DNA from 4 places in the Streptomyces sp. bgisy100 genome. Region 2 is predicted to be linked to each of the others. Evidence: riboswitches for the same ligand, from Rfam matches in the RefSeq annotation. Region 2 holds a riboswitch; each other region holds the start of a gene.
What was found. A riboswitch is a leader RNA that binds a small molecule or an ion and turns the genes downstream of it on or off. The one in region 2 is predicted to bind cyclic di-AMP.

Region 1 (3,959 bases), on a different contig from region 2:
AGCGCATTTCCGTTCACCGTCGCCCCCGCATGGCCCGACCTCCTGTGAAAGGTGAAGGGCGAAGCACAATTCGCTGCCGCCCCGTTCAGGAACTCTATGGCAATGCGGAGGCGTTTCCGACGCGTACGGCCGGACCGGCGCTGACTTTCGGACAGGCCGGACCGGCGTTGCCCCGCTGGAGGTGCGGGATCGGCGCTGCCTTGCGGCCGGCGGCGGTCGGGGACTTCAGAGGCTGAGGCCGTGCGACCGGAGGTAGGCGACCGGGTCCATGTCCGAGCCGTAGTCGGGCGAGGTACGGGCCTCGAAGTGCAGGTGCGGGCCAGTGGTGTTGCCGGTGTTGCCGGACAGGCCGATCTGCTTCCCCGGGGTGACCGTCTCGCCCACGGAGACGCCGATGGACGACAGGTGGCCGTACTGGGTGTACGTGCCGTCCTTCATCTTGATCACCACGTTGTTGCCGTAGGCGCCGCCCCAGCCGGCCTCGACGACCTCGCCCGCGCCGACGGCGTGGACGGAGGTGCCGACAGAGGCGTGGAAGTCGATGCCGGTGTGGCTGCCGGAGGACCAGGCGCCGCCGGATGCCTGGTATCCGGTGGAGACGCTGCTGCCCTCGACGGGGAGGACGAAGGTGTTCAGACGCTTGCGCTCGGCCTCGCGGGCGGCCCGCTCCTTGGCCTCGCGCGCCTTCTCGGCCTTGGCGGCGGCCTCGCGCCGGGCCTCGGCGGCCCGCTTCTTGGCCTCGGCCTCGGCCTTGGCCTTGGCGGCGGCCGCGTCGGCGGCCTCCTGCTGGGCCTTCGCCTGGGCGTCGATCGTGTCGGCGAGGGTGTCCCCGGCGACGATCGCCTGACGCAGCCCGGTCTCCTCGGGCGCCGGGGTCTCCCCGGGCGCGGCGAGCGCGGGCGAAGCGACCGAGGTGACGGCGCCGGCGGCGGTGAGCGTGGCTATGCCTGCGATGTTCGCGCCGGAGCGGGCCATGCGGCTCGGACGGCGGTGTTTCCCGGTGGCACGGGTGAACGCCATGGGGCGGCGTACTCCTTTCCTTCCTTCTCGCCTACCGGGTTAGCTGACGGGTTCGGAGCAGGAAGGTCTCCTACGGACCCCTCCGGAGAGGCGTCCGATTCACCCCAGGGACTGCGCACGGGTCCCCGGCTCCCCTGGCTCGCGCCGTACGGGGACTCGGCGATGACTGTCCGGTGCCGCGGGTGCGGCCGGTGTCCGACCGAACAGCCGCACCGACGCTAAACGGGACATCTTTCAATCGCCAAAGAAATGCCGATCTTTGTTGCGCACACCACAGGAGAACACTCACCCTCACCAACAAAACGGGCATACGACCGAACCCCGGTGCCGTACCCGGCACCGGGGTTCGCTGTCGTGTCACGGCCCGCCGGAACGGACCGACGCGGCGTCAGCCGCCCCGGGGGACAAGCCCTTTGGGGCGCCTGACGCCACAACGGGACCGGCGGACTCACGAGTTGGGGACGGGCCCGCCCCGCCGCCGGGCCGGGCGGCTCAGCCGCCGACCACCTTCACCTCGCCGATGCCGAGCGCCCGCACCGGCTCCTCGATCTGCGAGGCGTCGCCCACGAGCACGGTGACCAGCCGGTCCACCGGGAAGGCGCTGACGGCCGCCGCCGTCGCCTCCACGGTGCCGGTCTCGGCGAGCCGGGCGTAGAGCTGTGCCTGGTAGTCGTCCGGCAGGTGCTGCTCCACCTGGTCGGCGAGGGTGCCGGCGACGGCCGCTGCCGTCTCGTACTTCAGGGGCGCGACCCCGACGAGGTTCTGCACGGCGACGTCCCGCTCGGCGTCGGTCAGGCCCTCGGCGGCGAGAGTGCGCAGCACCTTCCAGGCGTCGTCCAGGGCGGGGCCGGTGGAGGCGGTGTCCACCGAGCCGCTGATGGCCAGCAGCGAGGCGCCGGTGCCGTCGGGACCGGAGCGCAGGACCTGGCCGAAGGACCGCACGCCGTAGGTGTAGCCCTTCTCCTCCCGCAGCACCCGGTCGAGCCGGGAGGTGAGGGTGCCGCCGAGGCAGTAGATCCCGAGCACCTGGGCCGACCACACCCGGTCGTGCCGGTCCGGGCCGATCCGGCCGATCAGCAGCTGGGTCTGGACGGCGCCGGGCCGGTCCACGATCACCACGCGGCCGGTGTCGTCGGCGGTCACCGGCGGTACCGGGCGCAGCTCGGCGGGGCCGCCGGTCCAGGCGCCCAGGGTGTCGCCGAGCACCGCGGCGAGGTCGGTGCCGGCCAGGTCGCCGACGACCACCGCGGTGGCGGTGGCGGGCCGGACGTGGGCCTCGTAGAAGGCCCGGACGGCCGCGGCGTCGATGCGTGCGACGGTCTCCTCGGTGCCCTGCCGGGGGCGGGACATCCGGGACGAGGCCGGGAAGAGCTCCTTGGAGAGCTCCTTGGCCGCGCGGCGGGCCGGGTTGGCCTGCTCGTGCGGGATCTCGTCCAGCCGGTTGGCGACGAGCCGCTCGATCTCGCCGTCGGGGAACGCCGGGGCGCGCAGTGCGTCGGCGAGCAGCCCGAGCGCCTTGGCCAGCCGGGAGGCGGGGACCTCCAGGGAGACCCGGACGCCGGGGTGGTCGGCGTGCGCGTCGAGCGTGGCGCCGCAGCGCTCCAGCTCGGCGGCGAACTCCTCGGCCGTGTGCTTGTCGGTGCCCTCGGACAGGGCCCGGGCCATGATCGTGGCGACCCCGTCCAGCCCCTCGGGCTCGGCGTCCAGCGGGGCGTCGAGGTTGATGTCGACGGCCACCACCTGCTGGCCCGGCCGGTGGCAGTGCAGCACGGTGAGGCCGTTGGGCAGGGTGGCGCGCTCGGGGGCCGGGAAGGCCCACGGCTTGGCGATGCCGCCCTGCGGCTGGGGGTGGAAGGTCATGGTGGCGTCGGTCACCGGTCCGCCTCCTCGTCTGCGGTGCCGTCGGCGGGGGTGCCGGCGGCGGTGTCGTCGTCGGCGGGGGCGGTCGGCTCGTAGACGAGGACCGCGCGGTTGTCCGGGCGCAGCCGGGCGGCGGCCACGGCCTGCACCTCCTCGGCGGTGATGTCCAGGACCCGCTGGACGGCGGTCAGCGCCAGCTGCGGGTCGCCGAACAGCACGGCGTAGCGGCACAGCTGGTCGGCGCGGCCGCCGACGGTGGCGAGCTGGTCCAGCCACTCGCGCTCCAGCTGGGCCTGGGCGCGCTCCATCTCCTCGGGGGTGGGCCCCTCCGCGGCGAAGCGGGCCAGCTCCTCGTCGACGGCGGCCTCGATGGCCGGCACCTCGACGCCGCCGGAGGTCTTCACGTCCAGCCAGCCCAGCGACGGCGCCCCGGCCAGCCGGAGCAGGCCGAAGCCCGCGGCGACGGCCGTGCGGTCGCGGCGGACCAACCGGTTGTGCAGCCGCGAGGACTCACCGCCGCCGAGCACGGTCAGCGCCAGGTCGGCGGCGTCGGCCTCCCGGGTCCCGTCGTGCGGCAGCCGGTAGGCGGCCATCAGGGCACGGGCGGGCACCTCCTCCTCGACGACCTCGCGCAGCTGCCCGCCCAGCACGTCGGGCAGCGAGCCGTCACGCGGCGGCTGCTTGCCGTCGTGGCCGGGGATGGTGCCGAAGTACTTCTCGATCCAGGCGAGCGTCTGCTCCGGGTCGATGTCGCCGACGACGGAGAGCACCGCGTTGTTCGGCGCGTAGTACGTGCGGAAGAAGTTCCGCGCGTCCTCCAGCGAGGCCGCGTCCAGGTCGGCCATCGAGCCGATGGGGGTGTGGTGGTACGGGTGGCCCTCGGGGTAGACCATGGCGGTCAGCTTCTCGAAGGCGGTGCCGTACGGGACGTTGTCGTAGCGCTGGCGCCGCTCGTTCTTGACGACGTCGCGCTGGTTCTCCATGCTCTCCTCGTCCAGCGCGGTGAGGAGGCTGCCCATGCGGTCGGCCTCCAGCCAGAGCGCGAGCTCCAGCTGGTGGGTGGGCATGGTCTCGAAGTA
Region 2 (3,959 bases):
TCACCCAGGAGATGTGGGAGGAGTACGGCGGCCGGGACTACGCGCCGCGCGCCGACCTGGCCAGCCGCTCCCAGCAGATATCGGTGGCCGAGAAGATCCTCACCGACCGCGGGCCGGAGGCCTGGCCCAGTTGTGCCACCAACGCGCGGCTCCAGGAAGGGGGCGAGGCCCCCGACGTCGACCCCGGCAGCACCGAGCCGCCGGGCCCGCTGGAGTCCCTGCTGCCGCTCGACCCGGAGTACTCCGACGGCGCGTCGTCGTCCGGCAGAGCCGACGACGACGCGGACCGCGCGCAGAGCGACGACGCCGATGACGACAAGGGCGACGGCGGGAAGCGCGAGGACGACAAGAACGGCGACGCGAAGAGCGACGACGCGAAGAACGGCGACGCGGACGACGGCAAGAGCGGCGACGACAAGGCCGACGCCCACCGGTCCGACGAAAGTGACGGAGCGTCCGGCGGGAAGGGTGGCTCGGACGAGGACGGCTCGGACAAGGGCGGCGACGGCACCGGCCGGCACCGTGGCGCCCCCGCCGACGAGCAGGAGTCCGGGGACGAGGAGCGCGACAGCGGACGGCACGCCTCGCGTGGTGAGGACCGGGCCGACACGTCCGCGGACGGCCGGTACACCGTCCAACCGGGTGACAGTTTGTCGGATATCGCTCAGGAGTACGCCCTTCCCGGTGGTTGGAGCGCGCTGTACGCGTCGAACGAGGACGTCGTCGGCTCCGACGCGGACGTGATTCGCCCAGGCCAGGACCTCGATCTGAGCGATTCCGAAGGGTAGTTCGAGCCCTTTCCGCCCGTTGTGGGTGCGTGAGAGAAGCATCTCATCGGCCCAACGCACCTGTCTGGACGGTCGGATGGCCCTGTACCCGCCCTCACCTGCGGTGATGTGAGTGACGGGCGGGCAGGGAGGGGTTTGATGGGCGGGATGTCGCACTTTGAACCTGCGGGGCGGGTGTGCTTACCGTCGTGTCCGCTCGCCACCGCGGGCGCCTCCGACCGTCACGCCGAATCCTGCCGGCGGCCGGAGGGAATCGTCGCGAAAGCGCCGTAGGCAGGAGCGGGGGACCCAAGGTAAGTGCCGGACACGTCCGTTGAAGGATGAACGGGCCGACCGGCTAGGGGTGAAGCCCGGTGCGCAGGCACCGGGCCGGGCACTCACAGCCCGAACCCGACAGCTCACCTCGCAGGCGTCGGTGAGGAGACCGTTCCATGCTGCTTTCCGGCAAGAACAAGCATCGCCGTCCGTCCAAGGCCGTCCGTATGGCCGCGCTCGCCGGTCTGGCGGGCACCGCCGTGGCCGCCCCGCTGATCGGCGCCACCTCGGCCTCCGCAGCCTCCGTGGACACCTGGGAGAAGGTCGCCCAGTGCGAGTCCGGTGGCAACTGGTCCATCAACACCGGCAACGGTTACTACGGTGGCCTGCAGTTCTCCCAGTCCAGCTGGGCCGCCGCGGGCGGCACCCAGTACGCCCCGCGCGCCGACCAGGCCACCAAGGAGCAGCAGATCGCCGCTGCCGAGAAGCTGCTCGCCCAGCAGGGTCCGGGCGCCTGGTCCTGCGCCGGGGCCGGCGGCCTCACCGCGGGCGGCCCGGCCGCCGGTGTCGACACCGGCTCCTCCTCCGGCGACGCCACGGAGGACCGCGGTGCCCCGGAGCACGCCGACCGCAGCGACCGCCCGGCGGCGGCCCCGCAGAAGCAGGCCGCGCCCAAGCCCGTCAAGAAGGGCGACGGCGAGTACAAGGTCAAGTCCGGCGACACCCTCGGCACCATCGCGAAGGCCGAGGACGTCAAGGGCGGCTGGAAGAAGGTCTACGACCTGAACAAGGACATCGTGGACGACGCCGATGTGATCTACCCGGGCCAGCGGCTCCACCTGAGCTGACCCGCCTCCCGCTGCCCCGGCCCGGCCGGGGCAGCGGGCGTGCCGCCCCGGCCGAGCGCCCTGCCCCCGGACGCGCCCGGCCGGGGCGTGCTTTTGCGGGTCTATGGGCGCCTTTTCGTCTCGCCGGGCGGGCAGAGGCCGACCGATGCGGCCGGTCCGGTTAGGCTCGTGGCGCAGCGCCACCCAGACACTGCGAATCTGCGTCACACCCATGAAGGAGATGCTCGTGCCGTCCATCGACGTCGTCGTAGCCCGGGAAATCCTCGACTCGCGAGGCAACCCCACGGTCGAGGTCGAGGTCGGCCTCGACGACGGCAGCACCGGTCGTGCCGCCGTCCCCTCCGGTGCCTCCACCGGAGCGTTCGAGGCCCTCGAGCTCCGCGACGGTGACAAGAGCCGCTACGGCGGCAAGGGTGTCGAGAAGGCCGTCCTCGCCGTGATCGAGCAGATCGGCCCGGAGCTCGTCGGCTACGACGCCACCGAGCAGCGGCTGATCGACCAGGCGATGTTCGACCTGGACGCCACCCCGGACAAGTCCTCGCTCGGCGCCAACGCCATCCTCGGCGTCTCGCTGGCCGTCGCGCACGCCGCCTCCGAGGCGTCCGACCTGCCGCTCTTCCGGTACCTCGGTGGCCCCAACGCCCACCTGCTGCCGGTCCCGATGATGAACATCCTCAACGGCGGCTCGCACGCCGACTCCAATGTGGACATCCAGGAGTTCATGATCGCCCCGATCGGCGCGGAGTCCTTCTCCGAGGCCCTGCGCTGGGGCGCCGAGGTCTACCACACGCTGAAGTCCGTGCTGAAGGAGCGGGGCCTGTCCACCGGCCTCGGCGACGAGGGCGGCTTCGCCCCGAACCTGGACTCCAACCGTGAGGCCCTCGACCTGATCGTCGAGGCCATCGAGAAGGCCGGCTACACCCCCGGCCAGGACATCGCGCTCGCGCTCGACGTCGCCGCCACCGAGTTCTACAAGGACGGCGCGTACGCGTTCGAGGGCAAGTCGCTCTCCGCCGCCGAGATGACCTCCTACTACGCCGAGCTGGTCGCCGCGTACCCGCTGGTCTCCATCGAGGACCCGCTGAACGAGGAGGACTGGGAGGGCTGGAAGACCATCACCGAGCAGCTCGGTGACAAGGTCCAGCTGGTGGGTGACGACCTGTTCGTCACCAACCCGGAGCGCCTCTCCCGCGGCATCGAGAGCAACACGGCCAACGCCCTGCTGGTCAAGGTCAACCAGATCGGCTCGCTGACCGAGACCCTGGACGCCGTCGAGCTGGCCCAGCGCAACGGCTACAAGTGCATGATGTCCCACCGCTCCGGTGAGACCGAGGACGTCACCATCGCCGACCTGGCCGTCGCCACCAACTGCGGCCAGATCAAGACCGGCGCCCCGGCCCGCTCCGAGCGCGTCGCCAAGTACAACCAGCTGCTGCGCATCGAGGAGATCCTCGACGACGCCGCGGTGTACGCGGGCCGCTCCGCCTTCCCGCGGTTCCGCTTCCAGTAAGGCCACGACGGGGCCGCCGCACACGGCCCCGCCCGGCATCCGGACGTCCCCGTCCCCGGTCCCGTACCGTGGCCGGGGACGTTCGTACTGGACACGGAGAGCCGGTACGGGGAGCGACAGGGGAGGCGACGTGGCCGGAGACCGGGAGCGGTTCTCCACCGCGACCAGACTCAAGGCTCTCGGCGAGCAGGCCGCCGCCCGGGTCTACCGGGCCGGCCGGCGCGCCGGACCGCCGCGCCGCAGCCGGCTCACCGGCCGGGCGGCACTGCTGGCCCTGGTGGTCTGCTCCCTCGTCGTCGCGCTCGCCTACCCGATGCGGCAGTTCGTCTCGCAGCGTTCCCGGATCGCCGAACAGCAGCGCCGTGCCGAGCGGGCGCGGGCCGAGGTCGAGCGGCTGCGCGACGAGAAGGCCCGCTGGCAGGACCCGGCGTACGTCGAGCGGCAGGCCCGCGAGCACCTGCACTATGTGCGCCCCGGCGAGACCGGCTACACCGTGGTCCGCGAGGGCGGCCCCGACACCGTCCGCAGCCGTGACGAGGAGGCGGCCGCCCGCCCCTG
Region 3 (3,959 bases), on a different contig from region 2:
AGCGATCGCCGCCTGGGCTTCCGGTGCGAGGCCACGGCCGCCATCACATCCTTCCAACGGTCCGACAGCCGCGGGGGGTTCGGCCGTCTGGAGGAGGACGCTAAGCCCGCCGGGCGGGAGCAAGTACGAGGATGAGCGGGACTGGGTCCTTTACGCGCGGGTCTGAACGGAAGCCCCGGGTGATTTCTCGCCGCTCTGGCGTTTCCCGGCGCGCGCATGATCGAAATGGCGATTGAGCCGGACCCGGCTGCGAGAGGGTGCTATGGGCCCGGTTACGCTCCGCCGCATGGACATATTGATCAATGTCTTCGTCGGCCTGCACATCATCGGCATCGCCTCGCTGCTCGGCGGATTCCTCACCCAGATGAAGGCGATGGGCCAGGGCACGGCGCGGTTCGTCCCCGCGATGCTGCACGGCGCGCTGACCATGCTCGTCACCGGCGTCGCGCTGGTCGGCCTGAACCAGGCCGACGACCAGACCCCGAACACCGTCAAGCTCGGCGTGAAGCTCGCCCTGCTGGTCGTCATCCTCGCCCTGGTCTACGTGAAGCGGGACGAGGAGAAGGTCGAGAAGGGCGCCTTCGCCGCGGTCGGCCTGCTGACGGTCGCCAATGTGTTCATCGCGGTGCTCTGGACGTAGCCCCGCAGTCCCGGCCCGGGACGTAGCCCCGCAGTCCCGGCTCTGGACGTGCCCCCGGAGTCCCGGCTCTGGACGTACCCCCGGAGTCCCGGCCCGGGACGTGCCCCCGGAGTCCGGGAAAGGGGGCGGCCCCGGCCGGTCGGAAGCGACACCCGACCCCGAGGCGCCCCTTCACAGGCCACCCGCCCCCGAACGCAGTGCGCCCCACCGGCGGTCCGGTGGGGCGCACTCCGCGTCGTCGGCCGGTTACGAGGGGCGGACGCTGCCGTAGATCGGCATGTAGGTGATCGCCTCGGTGCGGACGTTGGCGCCCGGCTTCGGGGCGTGGACCATCTGGCCGTTGCCCGCGTAGATCCCGACATGGCTGATGTCGTCGTAGAAGAACACCAGGTCACCCGGCTTGAGGTCCTCGGTGGCGACCCGGGTGCCGACCTTCACCTGGTCCCAGGTGGTACGCGGCAGGGAGACCCCGGCGCTCTTCCACGCGGCCTGGGTGAGCCCCGAGCAGTCGAAGGAGTTCGGGCCGCTGGCGCCCCACACGTACGGCTTGCCTATCTGCGCCTTCGCGAAGGCCAGCGCCTGGGCGGCCTTGGCCGAGGCGGTGCCGGAGTCCGAGTCCTGGCCGGTGCCGGTGGAACCGCCCGTGGCGTCGTCCTGCTGGGCCTCCTCCCGGCGCTGCTTCTCGGCCTGCTCCCGGGCCAGCTCCTCCGCCTTGCGCTGGGCCTCGGCCTGCTTCCGGCGCTCGATCGCCGCCAGCCGGGCCTTCTCCTCGGCGGTCAGGTCCGACAGCAGATCGCGCGCCTCGGCGAGCTTGCGCTGCACGGTCCGCTTGCTGGCCCGCAGCCGGTCCTGCGAATCGGTGAGGGACTCCAGGCTCCGGGTGGCCCTGCCCCGCTGCTCGGACGCCTTCTCCTGCTCCTCCTGGAAGTCCGAGACGGCGCGCTGCTGGCGCTGGGTCATCCGGTCCATCAGGTGGTTCTGGTCGAAGTAGTCCTGCGGCTGCTCCGAGAGCATCAGGGTGGCGGTCGGGGCCATCCCGCCCTCGCGGTACTGGGCCGCGGCGAGGCCGCCGAGCTTGCGGCGGGACTCGTTCAGCCGCTCCGTCCGCTTCGCGACGTCGTCGACCAGCCGGTCGGTGCGCGACCGCTGGGCGTCGGTGCGCTCCTTGGCCTGGTTGTACTCCTGGGTGGACGACTCGGCCTGGCGGTACAGGTCGTCGACCTTCTTCTGGACCTCTTCGATGCTCTGCCGCGGCTCGTCCGGCGCGGCCTGGGCGCTCTGCGACAGCAGCGTCGCGGACGCCATCGCCGCGGTGGTGAGGCCGACGGCCGCGCGGCTGGAGCCGGGGGAGGCGAGAATACTGGTCCGCGGTTTGCGGTGCGACGCCAAGGCGCGCGTCTCCTTCCGTGGACCGCCTACCGGGTTAGCTGTCGGGTTCGGGCGGATCGGAAGGCTGCCCTACGGCCCGTGCACGGCGTTCGATCCGCGTGCGGAGGGCCGATTCACCCCATTGTTGCTTTGTGGGTCCCCGGCTCCGGGTGCCTGAGGCAGGGCCGGACTCGGCGGAGGCCGCCCGTGCCGACGCGGTCGTCGGCGGGTGGTGCGAGCCGCCTGAGCGAGCACGGTAGCCAATGTGTGGGGGTGCTGTGAAGGCTGGTGTTCGATATGCCCGAAACCTTTTCGTGACCTGAGGTGTGAGCTGGATCATGCCGACCCCCGGCCTGCTGCCGGCCGGGCCCCACGGCCTGCTCCTTGCCCGCCGGCGGACCGGCGGCGGCCGGAACGGGACGGTCGAGGCCGCACGGACGCGGGAACCGGTGTGGGCTGTCGGTCCGGCCGCCTAGACTCGGTGGGCGATGAGCAGCCTCTTTGACGACAGCTTCCTGGCGGACCTCGAGCACTCGGGCGAGGAGCCCCCGCCGCCGCCCGAGGAGTCCGCGCACCCGCGGGAGGAGGTCCCCCACGACCTCTTCGAGGGGCGCTTCGACCACCCCGTCCAGCGGGACGCGTACTACCGCGACGGCGCGCCGAGGCCTGCCATCGACCCGGCCGCGCTGCTCGAGGGGCTGAACGAGCAGCAGCGCGCCGCCGTCGTCCACACCGGATCGCCGCTGCTCATCGTCGCCGGCGCCGGCTCGGGCAAGACCCGGGTGCTGACCCACCGCATCGCCCACCTCCTGGGCGCGCGCCACGTCCACCCCGGCCAGATCCTCGCGATCACCTTCACCAACAAGGCCGCCGGGGAGATGAAGGAGCGCGTCGAGGAGCTCGTCGGCCCCCGGGCGAACGCCATGTGGGTGTCCACCTTCCACAGCGCCTGCGTCCGCATCCTGCGCCGGGAGAGCAAGAAGCTCGGCTTCACCTCCAGCTTCTCGATCTACGACGCCGCGGACTCCAAGCGCCTGATGTCGCTGGTCTGCCGGGATCTCGACCTGGACCCCAAGCGGTATCCGCCCAAGTCGTTCAGCGCGAAGATCTCCAACCTCAAGAACGAGCTCATCGACGAGGAGACCTTCGCCGGGCAGGCCGCGGACGCTTTCGAGAAGACGCTCGCCGAGGCCTACGCGATGTACCAGTCGAGGCTGCGCGAGGCCAACGCCCTCGACTTCGACGACATCATCATGACCACGGTCCACCTGCTCCAGGCGTTCCCGGACGTCGCCGAGCACTACCGGCGGCGCTTCCGGCACGTCCTCGTCGACGAGTACCAGGACACCAACCACGCCCAGTACACGCTGGTGCGCGAGCTGGTCGGCACCGGGGAGACCGTGCCGGGCCAGGACGTGGCCGAGCTGTGCGTGGTGGGCGACGCCGACCAGTCGATCTACGCCTTCCGCGGCGCCACGATCCGCAACATCCTCCAGTTCGAGGAGGACTACCCGGACGCCACCACGATCCTGCTGGAGCAGAACTACCGCTCCTCGCAGACCATCCTCAGCGCCGCCAACGCCGTCATCGAGCGGAACGAGAACCGCCGCCCCAAGAACCTCTGGACCGAGGCCGGCGCGGGCGCGACGATCACCGGCTACGTCGCCGACACCGAACACGACGAGGCGCAGTTCGTCGCCGACGAGATCGACCGGCTGACGGACGCGGGCGACGCCCGCGCCGGCGACGTCGCCGTCTTCTACCGGACCAACGCCCAGTCCCGTGTCTTCGAGGAGATCTTCATCCGGGTCGGGCTGCCCTACAAGGTCGTCGGCGGCGTCCGCTTCTACGAGCGCAAGGAGGTCCGCGACGTCCTCGCGTACCTGCGGGTGCTCGCCAACCCCGAGGACACCGTGCCGCTGCGCCGGATCCTCAACGTGCCCAAGCGTGG
Region 4 (3,959 bases), on a different contig from region 2:
CGCACGGGGTCCGCCTGATCGTGGGCGACGTCCGGGGGAAGGGGCTGGGGGCCGTCGCGGCGGTCGCCGTGGTCATCGGTGCCTTCCGGGAGGCGGCCGAGGAGGAACCGGATCTGGTGGAGGTCGCCGCCCGGCTGGAGCGGGCGCTGGCCCGCGAGGCGCGGGGCGAGGACCTGGACCGGTTCGAGGGCTTCACCACCGCGGTGCTGGCGGAGGTGGGCGCCGCGCGCCCCTCCGCCACCGACGGGGCGCCGCCCGAGGGCACGCTGCGCGTCCTCAACCGCGGCCACCCGGCGCCGCTGCTGCTCTCCGCCGACGGCTCGGTGTGCGGGGTCGAGCCGGGGGTGGCCTCGCTGCCGCTCGGGATGGGGGATCTGGGGGCCTGGCCGGAGCAGGTCGACACCTTCGACTTCCCGCGCGGTTCGACCCTGCTGCTGTTCACCGACGGGGTGACCGAGGCCCGGGACGAGAAGGGGGTCTTCTACGACCCGGCGAAGCGGCTCGACGGCCGGCTGTTCCCCGGGCCCGACGCCCTCCTCGACGCGCTCGTCGAGGACGTGGCCCGGCACACCGGGGGCGAGCCGGCGGACGACATGGCGCTGCTGGCGGTCAGCCGGCCGGGGCGGCGGCAGCCGGAGCGCCGGAGGACCGTGGGGCTGACCCGTGGTCCGGACGAGGGCAGGGCCGCCGCCCCGGCACCCTACGGTCCGTGACCGGAATGCATCACTTCGCATAACAAGTGACGCACGATCAGCCGGAACGTGTTTCGCGGGCCCGCTCAACTCGCCCCTATTGGGCGGCACATGTCCGGATTGATCCTACTCCAATCTGTTAACGATCAACGAGAACCGCTTGGAATCCGGCCCCGGCCCTATTAACGTTCGATAACGCAGCGCGGTCGTCCCAGCCGTCACAAGAGACGGCACCGTGCGCCATCGCCGAATCCCGCACACACAGCACCACCCCGCAGGGCCTGCACCACCGGACACACCAGCTCCACCTGCACCACCTGCACCCAGGGAACCGGGGAACCAACACCTTGGGGTGAATCGGGCGTCTCTCCCAGAGGGGTCCGTAGGAGACCTTCCTGCTCCGAACCCGTCAGCTAACCCGGTAGGCGAGAAGGAAGGAAAGGAGTGCGCCCGCGTGGCGTCCAACAGGCCTGCCCCCGAATCCCCGTACACACCCCAGAGTTTCGATCCCGGATTCGGTGAGGAACCCCCGGCCGCGGCGGGTGAGTGGAATCCGACCGAGGAATCCGTCGCCCCGGTGCGCGGCCGGCACCGCGTCGTCAAGCAGCGCGGTGGCGGCATGGCCCGTAGCGGCGCCGTCCTCGGCGTGGGCGTCTTCGCCGCGGTCGGCGCGGGTGGCATGGCCAGCGCGCAGGAGAAGCCGCCGGTCTCCATCTCCATGCCGGACCTCTCCTCCGTCTCGGAGAAGCTTCCCGACGCCGCGTCCCTGCCCGGCATCGGCTCCCTGGTCGCGGACGACGCGGAGCAGGCCCCGGTCGCCGTCGCCTCCGCCGCCCCGCTGAGTGACGCCGGGCTCACCGCCGACGAGGCCGCCGACGGCACCGGCGCGGGCGAGGCGCTGCGCGCCCGCATCATGCGCCAGGCCGAGCAGCAGCAGAGCGCCGCCGAGAAGGCCGAGCGCGAGGCCGCGGAGAAGGCCGCCGAGAAGGCCGCCGCGGAGAGGGCCGCCGAGCAGGCCGAGCGGAAGAAGGCCGAGGCCGCCGCCGCGAAGAAGAAGGCGGCGGAGGAGGCGGCCCGGGAGGCCCGTGAGAAGGCCGAGGCCGAGCGGCTGGCGAAGCTCGCCAAGCAGTTCACCGTCCCGGTCTCCTCCTACACCCTCACCTCCAGCTTCGGCCAGGCCGGCGACCTCTGGTCCAACGACCACACCGGCCAGGACTTCGCGGCCCCCACCGGCACCCCCGCCAAGGCGGTCCACGGCGGCACCATCACCCAGGCCGGCTGGGCCGGGGCGTACGGCTACCGGATCGTGCTCACCCTCGACGACGGCACCGAGGTCTGGTACTGCCACCTCTCCTCGATGACGAAGACCTCCGGCAAGGTGACCACGGGCGAGACCATCGGCCGCGTCGGCGCCACCGGCAACGTCACCGGTCCCCACCTCCACCTCGAGGTCCGTCCCGACGGCGGCTCCCCGATCGACCCGGCCTCCTGGCTGCGGGACCGCGGCCTCTCCATCTGACGGCCGCTCCCGCCACCGGCGCCCGCCGCCGCAGCCTCCGACAGCCCTGGTGACGTCCCCCCGACACCAGGGCTGTCGGCCTGTCCGCGGCGCCCCGGCGCAACCGCCCGCGGTACGGCAGCAGCCTCCGCCGTACCGCAGCTGCCGACGGAATAGCCCCCGCCGCCCCCCAGTTGACGCCTGATATGGCTGACCAGCGCAAGTCCCTCGGCGACCTGACCGTCTCCCCGCTCTGCCTCGGCGGCAATGTCTTCGGCTGGACCGCGGACGAGGCGGAGTCCTTCGCCGTTCTCGACGCGTACACCGCGGCCGGCGGCAACTTCGTGGACACCGCCGACGCCTATTCCGCCTGGGTGCCGGGCCACGTCGGCGGCGAGTCCGAGACGGTCCTCGGCAACTGGATGGCGGCCCGCGGCAACCGCGCGGACGTCGTGATCGCGACGAAGGTGGGGGCGCACCCCGACTACAAGGGGCTCTCCGCGAAGACCGTCAAGGAAGCGGCCGAGCAGTCGCTGCGCCGCCTCCGCACCGACTACGTCGACCTCTACTACACGCACTACGACGACCCCGGCCTCCCCGTCGAGGAGTTCCTCACCGCCCTGGACGCGCTCGTCCGGGAGGGCAAGGTCCGGCAGATCGCCGCGTCCAATATCACCCCGGAGCGGCTGGAGGAGGCGCTGCTCTGCTCCGAACGGGAGGGCCTGGCGCGGTACGTGGCCCTCCAGCCGCACTACAACCTGGTCTCCCGCCACACCTACGAAGGCCCGCTCGCCGAGGTCGCCGCCCGGCACGGCCTGGGCGCCGTGCCCTACTTCGCGCTCGCCGCCGGCTTCCTCACCGGCAAGTACCGGCCGGGCACCACGGTGGACAGCGCCCGCGCGGGCCGGGCGGCGGAGTACCAGGGCACCGAGCGCGGCGAACGTGTCCTGGCCGCCCTCGACCGGGTCGCGACCGCGCGGGGAGCCGAGCCGGCCGCGGTCGCCCTGGCCTGGCTCGCCGCCCAGCCCACCGTGGCGGCACCGCTGGCCAGCGCCCGCACGGTGCAGCAGCTCGGCACCCTGCTGGCGGGCGCCGGCCTCCGGCTGGACGAGCACGAACTCGCGGCTCTGACGACGGCCTCCGCCTGACGGAGCTCCTGATCGTCCCGGACCGCCACCTTCAGCACGGCCGGGCGCGGGCTGCCGCAGCCCGGGAGCTCCGCAGTGAACCGGAGTGCCCTGCCCGACGGCTCCGTACCGGGGGTCCGAGGGCTGCGACCGCCCTCAGGGGCCGTACGGGCGGTTGCCGGGTCCGTGCGGCGGCCCGTACGGACCCGCGGCCTGCCCGTACGGCCCCTGGCCCTGCCCGTACCCCTGAGCCGGCGCCTGCCCGTACCCCTGGCCCTGCCGCGGATACGGCCGGCCGGACGGCTGCGTCCCGCCCGGCGGCCCGTATCCGTACCCGGGCGGCGGCGGTGTCCACGGCTGCGGCGCGGGCCCGGTCCAGGCCGGTGCCGTCATGCGCGCCGCGTGGGCCAGCGCGGGCTGCGCCATGTCCTTGCGCTGCCAGAGATGGTGCAGCAGCTCCTGTTCCCGGGCGACGAAGTCCGTGCCCGCCGCTCCCCGGTGGGCGCGCTGCCGCAGGAACGCCAGGGCCGTCGCGCAGACCTGGTACTCGACGACCATCCGGCGTCCCGCCGCGCCGTGGGTGCGGCGCGCCACGGTCCGGGCGATCGACCGCGCCTTCATGGAGGACAGCGCGTGCGGCTC

Region 1: it holds a riboswitch for cyclic di-AMP, as region 2 does, so the genes downstream of both, AC3EQ1_RS14415 (M23 family metallopeptidase) here and AC3EQ1_RS25850 (transglycosylase family protein) in region 2, are expected to answer to the same signal.
Region 3: it holds a riboswitch for cyclic di-AMP, as region 2 does, so the genes downstream of both, AC3EQ1_RS15445 (C40 family peptidase) here and AC3EQ1_RS25850 (transglycosylase family protein) in region 2, are expected to answer to the same signal.
Region 4: it holds a riboswitch for cyclic di-AMP, as region 2 does, so the genes downstream of both, AC3EQ1_RS28880 (M23 family metallopeptidase) here and AC3EQ1_RS25850 (transglycosylase family protein) in region 2, are expected to answer to the same signal.

Annotation. Positions count from the first base shown of each region.
Region 1 is NZ_JBYITE010000017.1:39,684-43,642, reverse strand. It holds gene AC3EQ1_RS14420 (GntR family transcriptional regulator) at 1-17, opposite strand, end outside; gene AC3EQ1_RS14415 (M23 family metallopeptidase) at 226-1,020, opposite strand; cyclic di-AMP (ydaO/yuaA leader) riboswitch at 1,035-1,192, opposite strand; gene AC3EQ1_RS14410 (M16 family metallopeptidase) at 1,513-2,880, opposite strand; gene AC3EQ1_RS14405 (M16 family metallopeptidase) at 2,892-3,959, opposite strand, start outside.
Region 2 is NZ_JBYITE010000049.1:19,933-23,891, forward strand. It holds gene AC3EQ1_RS25845 (LysM peptidoglycan-binding domain-containing protein) at 1-788, shown strand, start outside; cyclic di-AMP (ydaO/yuaA leader) riboswitch at 1,044-1,215, shown strand; gene AC3EQ1_RS25850 (transglycosylase family protein) at 1,220-1,891, shown strand; gene eno (phosphopyruvate hydratase) at 2,112-3,401, shown strand; gene AC3EQ1_RS25860 (FtsB family cell division protein) at 3,532-3,959, shown strand, end outside.
Region 3 is NZ_JBYITE010000019.1:44,293-48,251, reverse strand. It holds gene AC3EQ1_RS15455 (C40 family peptidase) at 1-44, opposite strand, end outside; gene AC3EQ1_RS15450 (hypothetical protein) at 287-640, shown strand; gene AC3EQ1_RS15445 (C40 family peptidase) at 887-2,029, opposite strand; cyclic di-AMP (ydaO/yuaA leader) riboswitch at 2,038-2,215, opposite strand; gene pcrA (DNA helicase PcrA) at 2,497-3,959, shown strand, end outside.
Region 4 is NZ_JBYITE010000066.1:2,248-6,206, reverse strand. It holds gene AC3EQ1_RS28885 (PP2C family protein-serine/threonine phosphatase) at 1-713, shown strand, start outside; cyclic di-AMP (ydaO/yuaA leader) riboswitch at 994-1,135, shown strand; gene AC3EQ1_RS28880 (M23 family metallopeptidase) at 1,147-2,211, shown strand; gene AC3EQ1_RS28875 (aldo/keto reductase) at 2,397-3,338, shown strand; gene AC3EQ1_RS28870 (PrsW family intramembrane metalloprotease) at 3,474-3,959, opposite strand, start outside.